One region of the Arthrobacter sp. SLBN-83 genome, then DNA from elsewhere that is predicted to be linked to it. Evidence: riboswitches for the same ligand, from Rfam matches in the RefSeq annotation. Region 1 holds a riboswitch; the other holds the start of a gene.
The links. A riboswitch is a leader RNA that binds a small molecule or an ion and turns the genes downstream of it on or off. The one in region 1 is predicted to bind glycine.
Positions count from the first base shown of each region.

Region 2: it holds a riboswitch for glycine, as region 1 does, so the genes downstream of both, cycA (D-serine/D-alanine/glycine transporter) here and gcvP (aminomethyl-transferring glycine dehydrogenase) in region 1, are expected to answer to the same signal.

Region 1 is NZ_VFMX01000001.1:557,049-561,368, forward strand. Features, by position in the region: gene gcvP (aminomethyl-transferring glycine dehydrogenase) at 1-1,834, opposite strand, end outside; glycine riboswitch at 2,024-2,121, opposite strand; gene FBY30_RS02480 (TetR/AcrR family transcriptional regulator) at 2,215-2,751, opposite strand; gene FBY30_RS02485 (MFS transporter) at 2,836-4,320, shown strand, end outside.
Region 2 is NZ_VFMX01000001.1:948,828-953,147, forward strand. Features, by position in the region: gene FBY30_RS04290 (hypothetical protein) at 1-385, opposite strand, end outside; gene cycA (D-serine/D-alanine/glycine transporter) at 558-2,087, opposite strand; glycine riboswitch at 2,139-2,233, opposite strand; glycine riboswitch at 2,234-2,332, opposite strand; glycine riboswitch at 2,625-2,726, shown strand; gene gcvP (aminomethyl-transferring glycine dehydrogenase) at 2,886-4,320, shown strand, end outside.

The DNA of each region.
Region 1 (4,320 bases):
TCATGCCGGCCAACACCGCGGAAGCAGCATTCGTGCCGTGGGCCGAGGCCGGGATCAGGCAGACATTGCGCTGCTGCTCGCCGCGGGAGTGGTGGTAACCGCGGATCGCCAGCAGCCCCGCCAATTCGCCCTGGGACCCGGCGTTGGGCTGGATCGAGACCTGGTCGTAGCCGGTGATGGCGGTGAGGTCCGCTTCCAGGTCCGCGATCAGTTCGCGCCAGCCTTCGGTCTGGGAGTCCGGGGCGAACGGGTGGATGGAGGCGAACTCCGGCCAGGAGATGGCTTCCATCTCGGCGGTGGCGTTCAGCTTCATGGTGCAGGAACCCAGCGGGATCATGGTCCGGTCCAGCGCCAGGTCCCGGTCCGAGAGCTTCCGGATATAACGCAGCAGCTGCGTTTCGGACCGGTGCGTGTTGAACACCGGATGCTGCAGATAGTCGGAGGAACGCTCGACGGCGGCCTCCAGCCCGAATCCCCCGCCGCCGGCAACGGCATCTCCAGCAACGGTGGCCCCGAAGATGTCGGCAACCTGGGCGACGATGGCCGGCGTCGTGGTTTCATCCAGGGAGATGCCGATGGTGTCCGCGTCGATGCTGCGCAGGTTGATGCCGCGCGCTTCAGCGTCGGCGACGATGCCGGCGGCGCGCCCGGGGACGCGGACCGTCAGGGTGTCGAAGAAGCTCGCATGCAGGACCTCCACGCCGGCAGCGGCAAGCGAGGCCGCGAGGGTGCGGGCATGGCCGTGGGCGGTTGCGGCGATCGCCTTCAGCCCGTCCGGGCCGTGGTACACGGCGTACATGGAAGCGACGATGGCCAGCAGCGCCTGCGCGGTGCAGATGTTGGACGTGGCCTTTTCACGGCGGATGTGCTGCTCTCGCGTTTGCAGCGCCAGGCGGTAGGCGGGAACACCGGCGTCGTCCTTGGAGACGCCAACCAGGCGGCCGGGCAGCGAGCGCTCCAGCCCCTTGCGGACAGCCATGTAGGCGGCGTGCGGGCCGCCGAAGAACAGCGGGACACCAAAGCGCTGGGCGGAGCCGACGGCAATGTCCGCGCCCTGCTCACCGGGAGGGGTGATTAGGGTCAGGGCCAGCAGGTCGGCGGCGACGGTGACCAGGGCGCCGCGTTCCTTGGCGTTGGCGATCACGGCGGACTGGTCCCATACCCGGCCGGAGGCGCCGGGCTGCTGGAGCACGATGCCGTTGATGTCGCCCTCGGGCAGGCCCTGGGACAGGTCTGCCACTTCAACCTCGAAACCCAGCGCCTCGGCGCGGCCCTTGACGATGGCGATGGTCTGCGGCAGGACGTCGATGTCCAGGACGGTCTTGCCGTCCGCAGCGGGCTTGGCTTTGTTGGCGCGGCGCATCAGCAGGACGGCTTCGGCGACGGCGGTTGCTTCATCCAGCAGCGAGGCGTTGGCGATGGGCAGGCCAACCAGGTCCTGGACCATGGTCTGGAAGTTCAGCAGGGCCTCGAGCCGGCCCTGGGAAATCTCCGGCTGGTACGGGGTGTAGGCGGTGTACCAGGCCGGGGATTCAAGGATGTTGCGGCGGATCACAGGCGGTGTGACCGTGTCGTAGTACCCTTGGCCGATCAGCTGGACGGCGGTCTTGTTCTTCCCGGCAAGCTTCCGCAGCTCCGTGAGGACCTCGACCTCGCTGAGGGCGTCCTGAAGCCGGAGGGCGGTTTCCTGGCGGATGACCTTGGGAACGGCCGTGTCCACCAGGGAGTCGAGGGTGTCGTAGCCCACGGCTTTGAGCATGGTGTCGACGTCGGCCTGGCGGCGCGCACCGATATGGCGGTCTACGAAGGTGGTGGAGGCTGGGGTAACCGGCACGAAGGAACTCCATTTACTCAGGCGGCGCAGGGTACGCCACAGCTATTCGGGTTCCTCCCCGCTCTGTATTGGACCTGAGAGTTTCCGCGGTGCCTGCCTGGCAGGATCCGCTTGCACCGTCGGTGAGCACAACAGTTCTTCGGCTCCCCAAGGGAGGAAGGGCAACTGCCTGCTGCTTTCCAGAGGCGCCTCGCCGCGGCGGTACAGGGGCCTGCGAGATTCCTGGGGAGGATTTGCTCCTACGGCGCCTGCCTGTACTTTCGGCAGAACTCTCCCGCCGCAGATCAAAGGCTATTCATTTGTTGGGTCATGACGGCCGGTGGCAGCCCTCACAACTCTCCATTGTCCTACGCCCCGCCCCTCCCGGCAAATGGCAAATCCTACCGGCGGAGCCGCTCCAGGGCAGCAAGGAGTTCCTCCACGTCAGCGGCCGCTCCCCCCGCCGGCGCAGGCGCCACTGACAGCATGGCGTTGAAGTACAGGCCGTCGCCCATATAGAGGACCGCCTTCGCCAGTCCCGGACCAACATCCGCGGCAATCTCGTCCAGCCAGCGCTGCTGGATGGCCGCGAACCGGCGCCGCGTCTCCTCATGCGCCACCTCGGCAAGCCTGGTGGCGGCAACGATGGCCCGGTCCAGTGGAGTGTCGGCCCACACCGAGGAACGGATGAAGTACGCGGCGGCACCTTCGCCGGCCGAGGCCATGGCATCGGCATCCTCCCGGGCCAGGCCCTCCAGCCGGTCCAGCAGTACGGCAATGAGCGCTTCCTTGTTGGGAAAGTGGTAGAGCAGGCCGCCCTTGGACACGCCGGCCTTCCGGGCGACTGCGTCAAGGGTGGCGGCGCGCTCCCCCACTTCGATCAGCAGGGATTCGAAGGCATCAAGGACCGCGTCGCGGGCTACAGGCTTCCGGGGCATGCCTCCCATCATGCCCTTCCCCGGGCGGGAAGGCGGAACCGGCAGGAGTTTCAAACTATACCGTCTGGACGGTATAGTTATTTCATGACGACTTCCACCAGCCCTGTGCCCGCACGCACGGACAAGAACGCCCCGCGGCAGCCGTGGCGCGATTGGCTGGCGCTGGGGCTGCTGATGTTTCCCGTACTGCTGGTGGCCGTGGACAATACGGCGCTGACATTTGCACTGCCGGCCATCGCCCGCGCGCTGGAGCCGTCCGGCGTGCAGCTGCTGTGGATTGTGGACGCCTATCCCCTGGTGCTGGCCGGCCTGCTGGTATCCATGGGAAGCCTGGGCGACCGGATTGGCCGGCGGCGGCTCCTGGTTGTCGGCAGCATTGGCTTCGCCGCCGTCTCTGCCGCGACCGCCTTTGCCCCAACGCCGCAGTGGCTGATCGCCGGCCGCGCGGCCCTGGGCTTCTTCGGGGCCATGCTGATGCCGTCCACACTGTCGCTGATCCGCAACATCTTTCCGGAGCCCAACCGCCGGAGGCTCGCCGTCGCCATCTGGGCTGCGGGGTTCTGCGGCGGTGCGGCCCTGGGGCCCATTGTCGGCGGCTGGCTGGTGGAGCACTACTGGTGGGGCGCAGTCTTCCTGGCAGCGGTGCCCCTGATGGTTCCGCTGCTGGTATTGGGGCCGGCCCTGATCCCGGAGTCGAAGGATCCCGCACCGGGAAAGGTGGACATCCCCAGCATCCTGCTCTCCATGCTGGTCATGGTGCCCGTGGTGTACGGCATCAAGGCCGTTGCCACGGAGGGGCCGGAGGCAGCAGGACTGGGCGCGATCGCCTTTGGCCTGGCCATGGGAGTGATGTTCGTGCAGCGCCAGCTGCGCCTGGAGCATCCACTGCTGGACATGTCCCTGTTCCGCAACAGGGTCTTCAGCATGGCCATCAGCGCCAACATCCTGGCACTGTTTTCCTTCAACGGGTTCATCCTGTTCCTTGCCCAGCACCTGCAGCTCCTCGAAGGAATGAGTCCCTCCGCGGCAGGCGTTGCCATGGTCCCCGCACTGGCGGCCACGGTGGTGGCCGGCCTGGTGGTGGTGCCGCTGGTCCGCAAGGTCCGGCCCGGGTACGTGGTGGCTGCCGGGCTGGCGTTCAGCGCCGCTGGCTACAGCATGGTGACGTTCGGAGACCACGACGGCGGCCCTTCGCTGCTGCTGGCAGCCCTCCTGGTGCTGGCGCTGGGCGTGGGCACGGCGGAGACCATCTCCAACGACCTCATCCTGGGTGCCGCCCCGCCGGCCAAGTCGGGGGCGGCCGCGGCAATTTCCGAGACGGGCTATGAGGTGGGTTCGCTGCTGGGGACAGCCGTCCTGGGATCCATCCTGACCGCCTCCTACCAGCAGAACCTTCGGCTGCCCGCGGGGCTGGAGGGCATACTGCCCGGGCCCACCCTGCACAACGCCGGGGAGACACTGGCGGGCGCCGTGGAGGCGGCCAACCTCCTGCCCGCATCGCTCGGTGGAATGGTCCTGGATGCCGCCGCAGCAGCGTTCGACTCGGGTGTGCACGTGACCGCGGCAATT
Region 2 (4,320 bases), 390 kb from region 1:
TGAGCCGGATGCCGTGAAGTTCGGCCAGCGAGGTTGCGTAGAGTGCCGTTGCTTCCAGGAAGCCCACTGTGGCGGCGGCGGACAGTCCCAGCGACGCTACAGTGCCAACACCGGGTACGACGGCGGTAGCGCCCACCACGGCGCCGCCACCGGCGACAGCGCGCAAGTAGTCGCGCTCTGCGATGTCCGCCAGCTGGGCTGCGGTGGCGCGCGGGTGCTTCTTTTGGAGCCGCCGGATGTATCCAACCACCAGCGGCCGCTGGATCTGAACCGCCTTCAGGAGCATGTTGTGGACGCCGGGCTTGGGTTTGCCGTCGGAATCGAACATGGTTCTGTGGGCGGTTTCCTGTGCGATACGAAGTGCGGGATTGCTGCGCCGGGCCATGGTCACCTTCATTCAATCGACCTGCAGCGGGAGGCTGCCGTGCTCTTTCCATCCTATGTGGATAAACACTAAGCATGCTTAACTTCCGCGCCCGGCACCCGCGGGCGGGCTGCTCTGCAGGCCGGACCCACCCTTGGATCCAACGCACCTGCCGGCAGCCCGCCGTCGGGCGTTACTTCCTGGCCTGCTCTACCTCTTGGGCGGACACCCCGGCAGCGCTTCGCCCGTTAGCCTCCGCGTCATTGCGGAGCTCGGCCCGAAAAACCTCGAAGCGGGCAAGGTGTGCGGGCCGGCGCCGCAAGACGGCCCAGGCCACGCCAAGGACAACGAACCAAATGGGTGTTACCAACAAGGCGATGAGGGTGTCCGGCTGGGTGGTCAGTGCCCAGAGGACGAAGGCGAAGAACGCGTAGACCACCCAGACCGCGGGGATGCCGCCGGGCATCTTGAAGTTCGACGCCGCGTGCAGTTGGGGGCGGCGGCGACGGAAGGAAATGTAGCTGGCCAGGATGATCGACCAGACGAAGATGAAGCAGACGGCGGAAACTGTGGTCACCATTTCAAAGGCCTTGCCAACGTCCTGGCCGGCGTACATGAGGACGACGCCGGAGAGCAGCAGGACGCAGGACAGGAACAGTGCGTTGCTGGGCACCTTCCTCGTGGACAGGCGGCTGAAGATGCCCGGCGCGTCGCCCTCCTGGGCAAGGCCGAAGACCATGCGGGACGTGGAGTAGATACCGGAATTGGCGGAGGACATGGCCGAGGTGAGGACCACCAGGTTGACCACGGTGGCCGCGGCGCCGAGGCCGGCCAGGGAGAACATGCCGATGAAGGGGCTGTGGCCGGCGGCGAACTGGGTCCACGGAGTGACGGCCATCAGGATGACCAGCGCGCCCACGTAGAACAGGAGTACGCGGACCGGGATGGCATTGATGGCCTTGGGCAGGGTCTTCTCCGGGTTCTTGGCCTCGGCGGCGGTGGTGCCCACCAGTTCAATGCCGACGAAGGCGAACACGGCGATCTGGAATCCGGCAACGAAGCCCATGAACTCGTTGGGGAAGAACCCGCCGTGGCTCCACAGGTTGGTGAAGCTGGCCGTGCCCGTGTCGGACTGGAAGCCGGTGAAGATCATGAAAAGGCCCACGATGATGAGCGCAGCGATGGCGACGATCTTGATGAGGGCGAACCAGAACTCGGTTTCGCCGAAGGCCTTGACCGTGGCGAGGTTCAGCACGAGCAGGATGCCAATGGTGGCCAGGCCCGGGATCCAGAGCGGCAGCGCCGGCCATAGTTCCTTGGAGTAGCCGGCGATGGCGATAACGTCCGCGATGCCGGTGATCACCCAGCAGAACCAGTATGTCCAGCCGGTGAAGAAGCCGGCCCACGGCCCCAGGAGGTCCGCCGCGAAGTCGCTGAAGGACTTGTAGTTCAGGTTGCTCAGCAGCAGTTCGCCCATGGCGCGCATGACGAAGAAAAGCATGAACCCGATGATCATGTACACGAAGATCACTGAAGGGCCGGCCGCGGAGATTGTCTTGCCGGAGCCCATGAAGAGGCCGGTGCCGATCGCGCCGCCGATGGCAATGAGCTGGATATGGCGGTTGGTCAGCTGCCGTTCCAGGTGGGGAGGTTCGCTGCGGACCGCCGTGCGCGCGCCGTTGCGCGCTGGTTCGCCGTTGGAAGTGGGGGGATGAATCGCCATGAGGAACTCCATCGATAAAGCGGCATTTTGGGTACCGCAAAAGATTTGGTTCCTCCCCGCTCTGTAGGGAACCTGAGAGTTTCCGCAGCCCAAGCCGCTTGCACCGTCGGTGAGCCAGGGCATGCCTGGCTGCTTTCCAGAGTTGCCTGTCCGCGGCGGTACGTGGGCCTGAGAGTTTCCTGGGGAGGGTTTGCTCCTACGGCGCCTGCTAAATGTACCCGGCAGGGCTCTCCCGCCGCAGGTCGAAGGCATGTTCAGTTGGACGCCGCGGCCTGTCGGGGGCCACGGCGGTCATGCAATGGGACAGGCGCCGCACAGTTGAGCCGCTCCGGATACGCTGAGCCAGCCGCAGGCAGCGCCAATCCCGGGGATTAGTGTGGTGTCCGTCACGATGCAATGTCAAACCCTTCCTGACACAAGCGGAGCAAGGCCCCGTCTTCTTCGGTTCTTTCGGGTGCTTCACGGGCCCGCGATTTGCCACCGCCCGCCATTCCCGATACCTTGTGAGCCGAATCACCCACATTTGAATAAGCCTTTCGAGCTGTGACGGGAGAGTCCTCCCGGCGAAAACACCGGGCAGGCGCCGTAGGAGCAAATCCTCCCCAGGAATCTCTCAGGCCCCCGTACCGTCATGGCGAGGCGACTCTGGAAAGCAACCCGGCTTTTGCCTGGTTCACCGACGGTGCAAGCGGCCCCTGCCAAGAGCAGGCAACGCGGAATCTCTCAGGTCCAATACAGAGCGGGGAGGAACCCATCCCACGCCGTGCCACCTTCGGCCGGCCAAAACTGGAGTTCCTCATGACGATTCAATCGCTTCCAACATCGTTTGTTGACCGCCACATCGGCGCGCGCCGCCAGGCCGACGTCGACACCATGCTCAAAGCCGTGGGCTACGACAGCGTGGACGGCCTGGTGGACGTTGCCGTCCCGGCCTCCATCCGGCAGGAAACCGCCCTGAAGCTGACCGACGCCCTCAGCGAAGTTGAAGTCCTGGCCGAATTGCGCCGCATCGCCGGCAAGAACAAGACCGCTGTCCAGATGATCGGCCAGGGGTACTACGACACGGTCACTCCGCCGGTCATTCGCCGCAACATCCTTGAGTCCCCGGCCTGGTACACGGCCTACACGCCCTACCAGCCCGAAATTTCCCAGGGTCGTCTCGAAGCCCTGCTGAACTTCCAGACCATGGTCCAGGACCTCACGGCACTCCCCGTGGCCAACGCCTCCCTGCTTGACGAGGCCACCGCGGTGGCCGAGGCCGTGCTCCTGATGCGGCGCGCCAACAAGGCCAAAGGCCAGAACGCAGACGCCAAGGACGGCAGGACTGTCCTGGACGCCGACTGCCTCCCCCAGACCATCGCCATCGTCAAGGGCCGCGCTGAGGCGCTGGGCTTCGATGTTGAAGTGGCTGATCTCGCCAAGGGCCTGCCGGAAGGAGCCATCAACGGCATCGTGCTGCAGCAGCCCGGAGTTTCCGGCCGGGTATGGGACCAGTCCGGGGTCATCAGCGCCGCCAAGGAGCGGGGTGCGCTCGTGACCGTCGCCGCGGACCTCCTGGCCCTCACGCTGATCACCCCTCCGGGTGAGCAGGGCGCAGACATTGCCGTCGGCTCCACCCAGCGCTTCGGCGTGCCGCTGTTCTTCGGCGGACCGCACGCCGCCTACATGGCCGTGCAGAAGGGGATGGAACGCTCGCTCCCCGGCCGGCTGGTGGGCGTCTCCAAGGACAACGCCGGCGCACCCGCCTACCGGTTGGCTTTGCAGACCCGCGAGCAGCACATCCGCCGCGAAAAGGCCACTTCCAACATCTGCACCGCCCAGGCGTTGCTGGCCATCGTGTCCTCCTTCTACGCGGTCTACCACGGCCCGGACGGACTAAAAGCGATCGCCGAGTCCGTGCATCACAAAACCAGGGTCCTGGCCACCGCCCTCACTTCCATGGGCCGTGAACTGGTCGCCGGCTCCTTCTTCGACACCCTCACCGTGCGCGTCCCGGGCAAGGCCGCCAAGGTCATCAACGCCGCCGAAGCACGCGGTATCAACCTGCGCTTTATCGACCAGGACACCGTTGGCGTCTCCATTGATGAGACGACGACGGCGGCAACGCTTTCCGCCGTCGCCGTCGCCTTTGGCGCGGGTCCGGTGGGGGACGCCAAGGGCTTCGAACTGCCGGGAACCGTACTGCGCACGTCCGGCTACCTGCAGCACCCGGTGTTCAATACGCACCGGTCCG